One region of the uncultured Bacillus sp. genome, then DNA from elsewhere that is predicted to be linked to it. Evidence: a T-box and tRNA genes for the amino acid it is inferred to sense, from the RefSeq annotation. Region 1 holds a T-box; the other holds one or more tRNA genes.

The links. A T-box is a leader RNA that pairs with one kind of tRNA and senses whether it is charged. The one in region 1 lies ahead of serS (serine--tRNA ligase), so its partner is inferred to be a tRNA-Ser.
Region 2: it encodes a tRNA-Ser, which carries the amino acid that the T-box ahead of serS (serine--tRNA ligase) is inferred to sense. The anticodon was not compared.

Annotation. Positions count from the first base shown of each region.
Region 1 is NZ_CATYRA010000022.1:1,640-8,894, forward strand. Features, by position in the region: gene guaB (IMP dehydrogenase) at 1-987, shown strand, start outside; gene dacA (D-alanyl-D-alanine carboxypeptidase) at 1,140-2,471, shown strand; gene pdxS (pyridoxal 5'-phosphate synthase lyase subunit PdxS) at 2,668-3,552, shown strand; gene pdxT (pyridoxal 5'-phosphate synthase glutaminase subunit PdxT) at 3,574-4,164, shown strand; T-box leader at 4,217-4,429, shown strand; gene serS (serine--tRNA ligase) at 4,485-5,762, shown strand; tRNA gene Q5C82_RS20320 (tRNA-Ser) at 5,897-5,989, shown strand; gene dck (deoxyadenosine/deoxycytidine kinase) at 6,101-6,754, opposite strand; gene dgk (deoxyguanosine kinase) at 6,751-7,255, opposite strand, start outside.
Region 2 is NZ_CATYRA010000017.1:169-7,423, reverse strand. Features, by position in the region: gene glgA (glycogen synthase GlgA) at 1-1,341, opposite strand, end outside; gene glgD (glucose-1-phosphate adenylyltransferase subunit GlgD) at 1,338-2,369, opposite strand; gene Q5C82_RS19565 (glucose-1-phosphate adenylyltransferase) at 2,392-3,534, opposite strand; gene glgB (1,4-alpha-glucan branching enzyme) at 3,531-5,414, opposite strand; tRNA gene Q5C82_RS19555 (tRNA-Glu) at 5,648-5,719, opposite strand; tRNA gene Q5C82_RS19550 (tRNA-Ser) at 5,749-5,839, opposite strand; tRNA gene Q5C82_RS19545 (tRNA-Asn) at 5,844-5,918, opposite strand; tRNA gene Q5C82_RS19540 (tRNA-Ile) at 5,929-6,005, opposite strand; tRNA gene Q5C82_RS19535 (tRNA-Gly) at 6,021-6,094, opposite strand; tRNA gene Q5C82_RS19530 (tRNA-His) at 6,104-6,179, opposite strand; tRNA gene Q5C82_RS19525 (tRNA-Phe) at 6,201-6,276, opposite strand; tRNA gene Q5C82_RS19520 (tRNA-Asp) at 6,289-6,365, opposite strand; tRNA gene Q5C82_RS19515 (tRNA-Met) at 6,430-6,506, opposite strand; tRNA gene Q5C82_RS19510 (tRNA-Ser) at 6,524-6,616, opposite strand; tRNA gene Q5C82_RS19505 (tRNA-Ile) at 6,623-6,699, opposite strand; tRNA gene Q5C82_RS19500 (tRNA-Met) at 6,702-6,778, opposite strand; tRNA gene Q5C82_RS19495 (tRNA-Ala) at 6,799-6,871, opposite strand; tRNA gene Q5C82_RS19490 (tRNA-Pro) at 6,879-6,955, opposite strand; tRNA gene Q5C82_RS19485 (tRNA-Arg) at 6,982-7,058, opposite strand; tRNA gene Q5C82_RS19480 (tRNA-Leu) at 7,068-7,153, opposite strand; tRNA gene Q5C82_RS19475 (tRNA-Gly) at 7,168-7,242, opposite strand.

The sequences.
Region 1 (7,255 bases):
GAGCTTGTTACTGCATCTGTAGGAACGACTCTTGATGAAGCTGAAAAGATTTTGCAGAAACATAAAATTGAAAAGCTTCCTCTCGTTGATGACCAGAATAAATTAAAAGGTCTTATCACAATCAAAGACATTGAAAAAGTCATTGAGTTCCCGAACTCATCTAAAGACATTCACGGGCGTCTGATCGTTGGCGCGGCAGTTGGCGTAACTGGCGACACAATGACTCGCGTCAAAAAGCTTGTTGAAGCCAATGTCGATGTTATTGTTATTGATACAGCTCACGGACATTCTCAAGGCGTATTAAACACAGTAACCAAAATACGTGAAACATATCCTGAATTAAACATTATTGCTGGAAACGTGGCAACAGCTGAAGCGACAAGAGCTCTTATCGAAGCTGGAGTAGACGTTGTCAAAGTTGGAATCGGACCTGGTTCAATTTGTACTACACGCGTGGTAGCGGGTGTCGGTGTTCCACAAATTACAGCGATTTATGATTGTGCGACTGAAGCAAGAAAACACGGCAAGACAATCATCGCAGACGGCGGAATTAAATTCTCTGGCGATATCACTAAAGCATTAGCAGCTGGCGGACATGCTGTTATGCTCGGAAGCTTGCTTGCAGGCACGTCAGAAAGCCCTGGTGAAACTGAAATCTACCAAGGCAGAAGATTTAAAGTATACCGCGGTATGGGGTCAGTTGCTGCAATGGAAAAAGGAAGTAAAGACCGTTACTTCCAAGAAGAAAACAAAAAATTCGTTCCTGAAGGAATTGAAGGACGCACACCTTACAAAGGACCAGTTGAAGAAACAGTTTATCAGCTAGTCGGCGGTCTTCGTTCTGGAATGGGATATTGCGGCTCCAAAGATCTTCACGCTTTAAGAGAAGAAGCCCAGTTCATTCGCATGACTGGCGCAGGACTTCGTGAAAGCCATCCGCATGATGTACAGATTACAAAAGAATCTCCGAACTATACAATTTCATAATAAATTGTTACAAATTAAAAACATTTGACAGGGTCTCTGACTCTGTCTATTTTTTTTATACTGATTATGATAAAATTTATACTGTTGTGCATTGAAAATGTCCTTAACGGCTTAATTATAGATGAAGAATATGAAATACGGAGGTCGTACGATTGAACACCAAGAAATGTAAACAGCTATTGATGTCATTGGTTGTGTTAACACTAGCTGTCACTTGTCTGGCTCCAATGTCAAAAGCAAAAGCAGCCAGCGATCCAATTGATATCAATGCATCTGCTGCTATTATGATCGAAGCTTCTTCAGGTAAAATTCTGTACAGTAAAAATGCAGATAAGAGACTGCCAATTGCGAGTATGACAAAAATGATGACAGAGTATCTGTTATTAGAAGCAATTGATCAAGGTAAAGTGAAATGGGACCAAACCTATACGCCTGATGACTATGTGTATGAGATTTCCCAAGATAACAGCTTATCAAACGTTCCTCTTCGGAAAGATGGGAAATACACAGTAAAAGAATTATACCAAGCTACAGCAATTTACTCTGCAAATGCTGCTGCTATTGCGATAGCAGAAGTCGTTGCGGGTTCTGAAACTAAGTTTGTTGAGAAGATGAATGCAAAAGCAAAAGAACTAGGCTTAACAGATTACAAATTTGTTAACGCAACAGGTCTTGAAAACAAAGATCTTCACGGGCATCAGCCTGAGGGGACAAGCGTAGATGAAGAAAGTGAAGTTTCTGCTAAGGACATGGCAATTCTTGCGGATCACTTGATTACTGACTACCCTGAGATTCTGGAGACTTCCAGTATCGCTAAAACGAAGTTCAGAGAAGGCACAGATGATGAAATGGACATGCCGAACTGGAACTTTATGCTGAAAGGGCTTGTCAGCGAGTATAAAAAAGCGACTGTAGACGGATTGAAAACAGGTTCTACTGACTCTGCGGGCTCATGCTTTACAGGAACAGCTGAACTCAACGGAATGCGTGTTATTACTGTTGTATTAAACGCAAAAGGCAATCTACATACAGGCCGTTTCGATGAAACGAAAAAAATGTTCGATTATGCTTTCAACAATTTCTCCATGAAAGAAATTTATGCTGAAGGCGATCAAGTAAAAGGCCATAAAACAATTTCAGTTGATAAGGGTAAAGAGAAAGAAGTAGGCATTGTGACAAACAAAGCGTTCTCTCTTCCTGTCAAAAATGGCGAAGAAAAGAATTACAAAGCGAAAGTCACGCTAAATAAAGAGACCTTGACTGCTCCTGTGAAAAAAGGAACCAAGGTTGGGAAACTAACTGCGGAATATACAGGTGATGAAAAGGATTACGGATTCCTTAACAGCAATCTTGCTGGCGTAGACCTTGTTACAAAAGAAAATGTAGAAAAAGCAAACTGGTTTGTTCTAACAATGCGCAGTATCAGCGGATTTTTCGCCGGCATTTGGGGAAGCATTGTTGATACGGTAACCGGCTGGTTTTAATCAAATGAAAGAGCTCTGATGTATGTTAGGGCTCTTTCGCTTAATATACTGAAAAAACCCAATTTTTAAGAAAAAATGATTTTCAAAGCGCTAAAAACCGAATAAAATAATATATATCCATATGAATTATTGGATTTCTAGGATACAATAAGGATTAGAAATTATACAATTATACCTTGATTAGGGGGACCAAGAAATGGCTCAAACAGGTACTGAACGTGTAAAACGCGGAATGGCAGAAATGCAAAAAGGCGGCGTCATCATGGACGTCATCAATGCGGAACAAGCGAAAATTGCTGAAGAGGCTGGAGCTGTAGCTGTAATGGCGCTAGAGCGTGTACCAGCTGATATTCGTGCGGCTGGAGGAGTTGCACGTATGGCTGACCCTACAATCGTGGAAGAAGTAATGAATGCAGTATCTATCCCAGTAATGGCAAAAGCGCGTATCGGACATATTGTTGAAGCGCGTGTGCTTGAAGCTATGGGTGTTGACTATATTGATGAAAGTGAAGTTCTGACTCCGGCTGACGAAGAATTTCATTTGAATAAAAATGAATATACAGTTCCTTTCGTTTGCGGCTGCCGTGATCTTGGTGAAGCAACACGCCGTATTGCTGAAGGCGCTTCTATGCTTCGTACGAAAGGTGAGCCTGGAACAGGGAATATCGTTGAGGCTGTTCGCCATATGCGTAAAGTAAACGCTCAAGTGCGCAAAGTAGTTGCGATGAGTGAAGATGAACTCATGACAGAAGCGAAAAACTTAGGTGCTCCTTACGAGCTTCTTCTTCAAATTAAAAAAGATGGCAAGCTTCCTGTCGTTAACTTTGCCGCTGGCGGCGTAGCCACTCCTGCTGATGCTGCTCTCATGATGCAGCTTGGTGCTGACGGAGTATTTGTTGGTTCTGGTATTTTCAAATCAGACAACCCTGCTAAGTTTGCGAAAGCAATTGTGGAAGCAACAACTCACTACACTGATTACAAATTAATCGCTGAGCTTTCAAAAGAGCTTGGTACTGCAATGAAAGGGATTGAAATCTCAAACTTACTTCCAGAACAGCGTATGCAAGAACGCGGCTGGTAAGAATATAGGAGCGCTGCTGACATGTTAACAATAGGAGTACTAGGACTTCAAGGAGCAGTTAGAGAGCATATCCATGCAATTGAAGCATGCGGCGCGGCTGGTCTTGTCGTTAAACGCCCGGAGCAGCTGAACGAAATTGACGGACTGATTTTACCTGGCGGTGAGAGCACGACGATGCGCCGTTTGATTGATACGTATCAATTCATGGAGCCGCTTCGTAAATTTGCTGCTCAGGGAAAACCGATGTTCGGGACATGCGCTGGATTAATCATACTAGCAAAAGAAATCGCTGGTTCAGATAATCCTCATTTAGGTCTGCTGAATGTGGTTGTTGAGCGTAATTCGTTTGGCCGGCAGGTTGACAGCTTTGAAGCTGATTTAACAATCAAAGGCCTGAACGAGCCTTTTACAGGGGTATTCATCCGCGCGCCGCATATTTTAGAAGCTGGTGAAAATGTGGAGGTTCTTTCGGAGCATAATGGTCGTATTGTAGCTGCTAAACAGGATCAATTCCTGGGCTGCTCGTTCCATCCGGAGCTGACAGAAGATCACCGAGTGACACAGCTGTTTGTTCAAATGGTTGAGGAATACAAACAGAAAGCACTTGTATAAAACAGTTGAAAGCTGTGGAAACTTATAGTACATTATAAGCACAAATAAAGATCGAAAAGCGTTGATAGGAACTAGTAAGAAGCCTCTCTTTCTAAGAGAGCCGATGGTTGGTGCGAATCGGTGAAAGATGCTGTCTGAATCCATCCTTGAGCGAAATGCTGAAACAAGTAGGCATTTACGGGATAACCGTTATGTGTGAAAGTGGAAAATGAGTCTTTGGCTTGTTTTCAATCAGGGTGGCAACGCGAGAGCTCTCGTCCCTTTATGGGGATGAGGGCTCTTTTTATTTTCGACAAATCAATAAAAAAGGAGTGTTTCGCATGCTTGATACGAAAATGCTGAGAGCAAATTTTCAAGAAATTAAAGCAAAGCTTGTACACAAAGGCGAAGACTTAACTGATTTTGATAAGTTTGAGGCGCTGGACGATAGAAGAAGAGAGCTTATCGGCAAGGTTGAAGAGTTAAAAGGAAAACGGAATGAAGTATCTCAGCAGGTTGCTGTGCTGAAACGTGAGAAAAAAGACGCTGATCACATTATTAAAGAAATGCGTGAAGTCGGCGAGGAAATTAAAACACTTGATGAAGAATTAAGAGCAGTGGAATCTGAGCTTGATACCATTCTTCTTTCAATCCCAAACATTCCGCATGAGTCTGTCCCAGTCGGTGAAACAGAAGACGACAACATAGAAGTGCGTAAATGGGGTGAAAAGCCTTCATTTGCTTACGAGCCGAAGCCGCACTGGGATATTGCAGATGAGCTGGGGATTCTAGATTTTGAACGTGCTGCAAAAGTAACAGGAAGCCGTTTCGTGTTCTATAAAGGTTTAGGTGCTCGTCTGGAGCGTGCGCTTTATAACTTTATGCTTGATCTTCATGTAGATGAGTATAACTATACTGAAGTGATTCCGCCTTATATGGTAAACCGCGCAAGCATGACGGGAACGGGTCAGCTTCCTAAGTTCGAAGAGGATGCGTTTAAAATTAGAGAAGAAGATTACTTCTTAATTCCGACTGCGGAAGTCCCGATTACAAACATGCATCGGGATGAAATCCTTTCAGGTGACAGCCTGCCGATTAACTATGCGGCATTCAGTGCTTGCTTCCGTTCAGAAGCTGGTTCAGCAGGACGTGATACACGCGGATTAATCCGTCAGCACCAATTTAATAAAGTTGAGCTTGTGAAGTTTGTAAAGCCTGAAGATTCTTATGGAGAATTAGAGAAGCTTACAAACCAAGCAGAACGAGTTCTCCAGCTGCTTGAGCTTCCATACCGTGTCATGAGCATGTGTACGGGTGATCTGGGCTTTACGGCTGCGAAAAAATACGATATCGAAGTTTGGATTCCAAGCCAAGACACATATCGTGAAATCTCTTCTTGCAGCAACTTCGAAGCGTTCCAGGCAAGACGTGCGAACATTCGTTTTAGACGTGAAGCGAAAGGCAAGCCTGAGCATGTACACACACTGAACGGTTCAGGGCTGGCGGTTGGAAGAACAGTAGCCGCTATCTTAGAAAATTATCAGCAGGAAGACGGAAGCGTTGTAATTCCAAAAGTGCTTCGCCCTTATATGGGGAATAAAGAAGTAATAAAACCATAAAATTGTGAAAAGGTGTGCCTGACAAGGTGCGCCTTTTTGCCTGAGTAAACACGATATTTTTATAAAAACAAAAAAGTTTTTAAAAATGCTTGACCACATAAGAACATTCATGATATAGTAAGTCTTGTCGATACGGAGGAATACCCAAGTCCGGCTGAAGGGATCGGTCTTGAAAACCGACAGGGGTGTCAAAGCCCGCGGGGGTTCGAATCCCTCTTCCTCCGCCATATTGATTTTAATTCTAATGAAACACAAGCATATATTGGAGATTGTTTTGTCCGTTGCACTCGATGCAACGGATTTTTTATTATAAAGAAAAAGTGAATCTCAGTTGAGATTCACTTTTTTTGATTTTCATGAATAACTGAAGCGATTTGATCTACAATATTTTCAATCGAGCTTTCATCGTTCAGCAGATCATAATCCTCAATACGGAGCTTTAAAACAGGGCAGGCGTTAAAACCGCTTATCCAGTTTTCATAGCGTGTATGCATTTCTTCCCAATAAGACCGGCTTGTCTGAAGCTCCATTTCACGGCCGCGTTCTTCAATCCGATTTAAAATGTTCTCCAGATCTCCTTCTAAATAGATCAATACATCTGGGTGTGGGAAATACGGTGTCATGACCATTGCTTCGAAAAGGCTTGTGTAAGTTTTATAATCAATCTTTGACATTGTCCCTTTGTCAGCATGCATTTTTGCGAAAATTCCTGTGTCTTCATAAATAGAACGATCCTGTACAAATCCTCCGCCAGCTTCAAAAATCGTTTTCTGTTCTTTGAATCGTTCAGCTAAGAAATAGATTTGCAGGTGAAAGCTCCAACGTTCAAAATCATGATAGAACTTTTCTAAGTATGGATTATGATCGACTTCCTCAAGAGAGGTTTTAAATCCAAGCCTTTTAGCCAAAGCTTTTGTTAAAGTCGACTTTCCGACACCTACTGTTCCTGCTACTGTGATAATTGAATTCTTGGGGATATGATGTTCCTTCATACGATAAGCTCCTTTACATGGGCGGCAATGCGTTCAAAGTCGCTCTTATTCAAAACGAAATCCTTAGAATCACCATCTATAGTTAGCACTGTAAGTTCAGGGTCTGCTTCCTGCAACTGTTTGATGGCGACTTCATAATCTGCGATCAGCTGCTCCAAATAACTTGTTTCAATTTTTTTCTCAAAGGGGCGTCCGCGTTTTTCAATGCGGTGTAACAATGTGGGCAGACTAGCCTTTATGTAAATGATGAAATTGGGCTTTGGCAGATCATCCGTTAGCAAGTGATAAATCTTTTTATATTTTTCCAGCTGATGCTGAGACAGGGTGCGTTCCGCAAAAATCACATTTTTATAAATGTGATAATCGGCTATCACAGGCTGTCCCTTTTTTAAAAAGTGATCGCTGGTGTCTTCAAGCTGTTTATATCTGTGACAAAGAAAAAACATTTCAAGCTGGAAGCTCCATTCCTCTATATTGTCATAAAACTTATCAAGGTATGGG
Region 2 (7,255 bases), on a different contig from region 1:
CCATACATCCTTTTGGCGATAAAACGACAGCGCCCTCTCGATCGTAAATTTCAGATCATGCGCATTGAAAGCGGAAAACGTAAAGCCGTTGCCCGTTCCCTCTTCCTCCTGATAGGAACGGACAGTGTCGTAAAGACCGCCCGTCTCCCTGACAATCGGAATGGAGCCATATTGGAGAGCAATAAGCTGACCTAAGCCGCACGGCTCAAATTTCGACGGCATCAAAAACATATCAGAGCCCGCATAAATTTGATGGGCAAGCGGCTCGTCAAACCCAATATACGCTCGGCACTTCTCATGAAAAGCAAATTCTGCATACCGGAAATAATCTTCAAATTCACGTTCCCCTGTACCCAGCACAACTAGCTGGATGTCTTGCTCTTCAAGAAGTTCGTGCATAATTCTGCGGACAAGATCAAGTCCCTTTTGTTTAGTGAGCCTTGTCACCATACTGATCAGCGGAATATCGCTTCGCTCTGGAAGCCCCATCCGCCGCTGAAGCTTCGTTTTATTTTCTTCCTTGCATGCAAGATGCTCCGAATCATAATGCGTCTCTATATAAGGATCGCTTTTCGGCTGATAGAAAGTATCATCGATGCCATTTAATATGCCGGTTACATCATTTTCCCTATATCGCAAAACCTGCTCAAGCTGTTCACCGTAATACGGCGTCAATATTTCATTTCTGTATGTGGGGCTCACAGTTGTCACATGATCAGCCGCAATGATGCCTGCCTTCATAAAATTAACAAATCCGTTGTATTCTAACCTTTCATAATGAAAGTGATCCATCTCAAGCCCTAGCAAGTCATGTGTGACATCAGGCGGAAATATGCCTTGAAACTGCAGGTTGTGGATTGTGAGTATGCTTCTCATCTGCTCATAAAAAGGATGTTTTCTGTATTCCTCTTTCAGCAAATAATTGACCATCGCTGTATGCCAGTCGTGAGTATGAACAATATCGGCTTGAATATTCACAGCTTCGGCGGCCTCCAGCACAGCTCTTGAAAAAAAGGCAAACCGTTCACCGTCATCATAATGCCCGTACAACGAATCCCTGTTAAAATAATATTCATTATCGATGAAATAATAATTCACATCACCTTCAGCCATATGTTCAATTCCGCAATATTGCTGACGCCAGCCGACGGCTACCGTACACTCAGCCGTTTTTTCCATGCGCTTTTTCCATCGCTCAGGTATTTGGCTGTACTTCGGAAGCATCACAGCTACTTCATTGCCTAATCGTGCAAGTGCCTTTGGCAGAGCGCCGGCTACATCGGCAAGACCTCCTGATTTAACAAACGGGATACATTCAGATACAGCAAATAATACCTTCAAGAATTCATCAGCTCTCCTTGCACCAAACCTTTTCTTAATACAAGCGGCTGCTCAGCTGTTCCCGCAGCCTCAGTCGCATTGCCGATTTTAACGTCCTTATCAGAAATGACCTGCTCAAGCTGGCAATCCTCGCCAATCTGCGTTTTTTGCATAATAATGCAGTTTTTCAGCTTCGTCCCCTTTCCGATATGAACCGCCCTGAACAAAATGCAGTTTTCAACCTCTCCTTCAAGCACACATCCGTTTGCCACCAAGGAATTTTTGACAGTGCTTTGTTTTCCGTATTTCGTCGGCGGCTCATCCTTCACTTTTGTATAGATCGGCTGCTGCGGCAAAAACACCTGCTGCCAAAAACGCGGCTGAATGAGTTCCATACTGTGGGTATAATACTTATCCACCGAATCAATGACAGCGGCATAACCTGAATATTCATAAGGGCAAATGGTTAAGGAGGAGGATTCTTTTTCAACAGCCTCCTGAATGGTTTTATAGCCTTTTTCACTATGTCCGTAGATCAGATCCTTTAAAAGCGTTGTAGACATGATATAGATTTGCAGCGACTGTCCATCCTGAAATACCTCGGTCACGTCGCAGCCAACCTCCTGATGTCGTTTCAACACATATTGAAATTGAATGTTGCATACAGTATGGCTGTTGGAGATGACAGCATACTGCTGTGTACTTCTGTGAAAATAATCAAGATGGTCGGAAAACTGCCGAAAGGAACCGAACTCATCGTATTCTTGGTGAAGGTGGGGCGACGGGAAAAAAAAGAGGCCATCCTTTTTTCGATGCAAATCCCATTCCTTACCTGCTCCAAGATGATCCATAAGCGAACGATAGCGATACTTCGGAAAAATCGCGACACTCCTAATATCCGCATTCACCATGTTGGAAAGCATAAAATCGATCAGACGGTACCTGCCGGCAAAAGGGATCGCCCCCAGCGACCGCTGTGCCGTTAAATCCTGAAGAGAATGCTTATATGTGGTTTCATCTATAACACCTAACATTTGATTATTGAACACTGATTCTGCCCCCTCTTCAGTATTAGATCAATTCTTTTTCTACAAATTCCTCTGAAACGAGCAGCACCTCCTGAATGTCTTTTTCTGATCGAATCACTGCACCATCCGGCAGCACCAGACCCTTAGGAACGATGGCATTTTCAATCACTACATGCTCGCCGATCGTCACATCCGGCATAATGACCGACGATGTGACAGTCGCATGCTTACCGACAGTAACACCTTGAAAAAGAACGGAATGAGACACATTTCCATACACAACACAGCCTTCGTTCACAAGCGAATCATGAACCTGTGCGTCAGATGAAATAAATTGCGGAGGCTGATTCGGATTGACGGAGTAAATTTTCCACTTCCGTTCAAACAGCTTCAGCTCCGAGTCCTCTTTTAACAGATCCATATTGGCTTCCCACAAGCTCTGCACTGTTCCAACATCCTTCCAATACCCTTTGAACGGATAAGCAGAAAGCTTCTTTTTCTCCTCCAAAAGCAGAGGAATAATGTCTTTGCCGAAGTCGTGGCTTGAATAAGGATTCCGGTCGTCCATCTCAAGGTACTGTTTCAAAAGCGGCCAATTGAATATATAAATTCCCATTGAGGCAAGATTGCTCTTAGGGAATTTGGGCTTTTCATCAAAATGTGTAATCGTCCCATCTGCATCGGTCTTCATGATGCCAAACCGGCTTGCTTCCTCCCAGCTCACCTCGATGACAGAGATCGTTACATCCGCTTTCTTTTCAATATGAAAATCAAGCATTTTGCCGTAGTCCATTTTGTATATGTGATCTCCTGATAATATCAGCACATACTCAGGATCATACTGATTCAAATAATTAAGATTTTCATAAATGGCGCTTGCCGTCCCTTTATACCATTTGACTTCTGATGACTCGGCATAAGGGGGTAATACCGTCACGCCGCCATTATATCTGTCAAGGTCCCATGCACTGCCGATTCCAATATAGGAATTCAGCTCAAGCGGCTGATATTGTGTTAAAATCCCGACTGTGTCTATGCCTGAATTGGAACAGTTGCTGAGGGTAAAATCAATAATCCTGTATTTCCCCCCAAAAGATACAGCCGGTTTGGCCATATTTTTTGTTAATTCGCTGAGACGGCTGCCCTTCCCGCCGGCAAGGAGCATGGCTACACATTGTTTTTTCATCTTTTTATCTCTCCTCTTTTTTTAACCGCCCGTAAAATCGAAATGCCGTAAGGGGGAATGGTCATCGTGATATGACATGGTTTCTGATGAAGAGCTCCCTTTTTGGCCGCTAACGGCTTTTTGTTGATTTGTCCTGACCCTCCATATGTTTCACTGTCGCTGTTCAGCATTTCGATGTATTGAGTAAGAAAAGGAACTCCAACATCATATTGATGATAGACCGCGGGTGTAAAATTACAAATGATGACAAGCGCCTCACCGTGCCTTTTGCCATAACGAATAAAAGAAAAGATTGATTGTTCGTCATTATGGACATCAATCCATTCAAACGATTGTGCACGATGGTCATGTTCATAAAGGATTTTGCTTTTTTGATAAAAGCGGAGAAGATCTTGCGTAAAAACGCTGGCTTTCTGATGCATGGGGAAGGAGTCCAAAAACCAGTCAAGCTGTTCTGTATCTTTCCATTCATCAAATTGGGCAAATTCTGACCCCATAAAGATCAATTTCTTTCCGGGATGAGCCGTCATATAACCGAGCAAAAGCCGATACTGGGCAAATTTCTGCCAATAGTCGCCAGGCATTTTATTAAGTAGTGATTTTTTTCCGTATACGACTTCATCATGAGAAAACGGCAATACAAAATGTTCACTAAACGCATACAGCAATGAAAATGAAATAAGCTGATGACAATACCGCCTTTCTTCTGGCGGCGTCTCCATGTATGTCAGTACGTCATTCATCCAGCCCATATTCCATTTAAAATGAAAACCGAGCCCTCCTTCCTCAACAGTACCTGTCACTTGAGGCCATTCCGTAGAGTCTTCCGCAATCATCATGACATGAGGATATGCCTCTCTCATGGTTTGATTGAGTTTTTTTAAAAATTCAACAGCATATGGATTCGTGTGGTGTTCATCCTGATTTGGCCAATACAGGATATTAGCCACTGCATCAACCCTAAATCCATCTATATGATAGAGTTCCGCCCAGTACAACGCATTAGAAATTAAAAAACTATGAACTTCCGGTTTTCCCAGATCAAAATTTGCCGTGCCCCATAGCCAGTTCTCCCGATCACGTTCTTCTTGATATTCATAAAGTGGCTCTCCATCAAACATATAAAGACCATGTGCGTCTTTACAAAAATGTCCGGGGACCCAATCCAGAATGACTCCGATGTTTTCTTGATGGCATTCATCAACAAACTTCATCAAATCATGGGGAGTGCCAAACCTGCTTGTCGGGCTGTAATAACCCGTTCCTTGGTACCCCCAAGAACGATCATAAGGATGCTCATACACCGGAAGCAGTTCGATATGGGTAAACCCATGCTCTTTGATATACGGGATAAGCGACTGACTTAATTCTTTATAGGAGTAATGCCTGCCATCAGAATGTTTCTTCCAGGAACCGAGATGAAGTTCATAAATAAAAACAGGTTTCTCATACAGCGTATTAGCCTTCTGTTTCTTTTGCCATTTTTGATCTTGCCAGCTGTATCCTGCCAAATCGTAAGTAAGTGACGCTGTATTGGGCCTGATTTCTGAATAAGTAGCATATGGATCTGCCTTCAGCCTGATCTCACCGCTTTTCGTCACGATTTCATACTTATATCGTTCCTTTTCTCCTAAATCTGGAATAAACAACGTCCAAATGCCACTCTCGTTCACTCTGTGCATCACATGCTGTTCTCCTGACCAGCTGTTAAAATCCCCAGCCACTCGTACTTCTGACGCTTGAGGCGCCCATACACAGAATTCATATCCGCTTTGGCCATTCAGCTCGCGATAATGCGAGCCAAATAGCTGATAGCTTTTAAACAGACTGCCTTCGTGAAAAAGATAAACATCATGTGCTGTAGGGCTGGCAGCGGCCATGTAATCATCCTTTCTGACATCATAGTTTTCATTTATAGTATTTATTCGAAGAAATAAAAAAAAGCCCTTTCATGAAAGCGCTTATACTTATTGACAATTAACTTCATTTTCTGAAGAAAAACGAAATATATGGAGATTTTTGTTGCCTGTTTATAGAATATAGAATGATATCTAAGCCATATCAGCATTTATAAAAAATAAAAAAACCTTGCAGGATATGCAAGGTTTCTGGATGACCCGTACGGGATTCGAACCCGTGTTACCGCCGTGAAAGGGCGGTGTCTTAACCGCTTGACCAACGGGCCGATGGTTGAGAACTTATATCGAAATCTTATGGCGGAGAAGGAGGGATTTGAACCCTCGCGCCGCTTACGCGACCTACACCCTTAGCAGGGGCGCCTCTTCAGCCACTTGAGTACTTCTCCAATATGGCTCCACAGGCAGGATTCGAACCTGCGACCGATCGGTTAACAGCCGATAGCTCTACCACTGAGCTACTGTGGAATATAAGTCATGGTGGGCCTGAATGGACTCGAACCATCGACCTCACGCTTATCAGGCGTGCGCTCTAACCAGCTGAGCTACAGGCCCATGACAATATAGAAATGGAGCGGGTGATGGGAATCGAACCCACGACATCAGCTTGGAAGGCTGAGGTTTTACCACTAAACTACACCCGCAATTTTATTTGGGGCGATTGATGGGAATCGAACCCACGAATGCCAGAGCCACAATCTGGTGCGTTAACCACTTCGCCACAACCGCCAAAATATATATATTGATAAATGGTGGCTCGGGACGGAATCGAACCGCCGACACACGGATTTTCAGTCCGTTGCTCTACCAACTGAGCTACCGAGCCTAAGTATTTAAATGGCGGTCCGGACGGGACTCGAACCCGCGACCTCCTGCGTGACAGGCAGGCATTCTAACCAACTGAACTACCGGACCATATTTATAAAGTGAATTATTTTAGTTGCACCCTTCGGGCACTCCTTATTTCATTCATATAATTTGGTTGCGGGGGCAGGATTTGAACCTGCGACCTTCGGGTTATGAGCCCGACGAGCTACCGAACTGCTCCACCCCGCGATGATTAAGAATATATATGGCGGAGGAAGAGGGATTCGAACCCCCGCGGGCTTTGACACCCCTGTCGGTTTTCAAGACCGATCCCTTCAGCCAGACTTGGGTATTCCTCCGTATAGTGGTGGACCTTGTAGGACTCGAACCTACGACCGGACGGTTATGAGCCGTCTGCTCTAACCAACTGAGCTAAAGGTCCATTGGTAGCGGCGGAGGGGATCGAACCCCCGACCTCACGGGTATGAACCGTACGCTCTAGCCAGCTGAGCTACACCGCCAAATATTTATTGAAATCAAGTGGAGCCTAGCGGGATCGAACCGCTGACCTCCTGCGTGCAAAGCAGGCGCTCTCCCAGCTGAGCTAAGGCCCCATGAAAATGGTCGGGAAGACAGGATTCGAACCTGCGACCCCATGGTCCCAAACCATGTGCTCTACCAAGCTGAGCTACTTCCCGATTTCCTAACTATTCTATTAAAATAATGGCGCGCCCGAGAGGAGTCGAACCCCTAACCTTTTGATCCGTAGTCAAACGCTCTATCCAATTGAGCTACGGGCGCAAAACTTAATGCCGAGGGCCGGACTTGAACCGGCACGGTAGTCACCTACCGCAGGATTTTAAGTCCTGTGTGTCTGCCAATTCCACCACCCCGGCGTGGATGGTATAGTTGGAGCGGAAGACGGGATTCGAACCCGCGACCCCCACCTTGGCAAGGTGGTGTTCTACCACTGAACTACTTCCGCAGACAGGATGTCC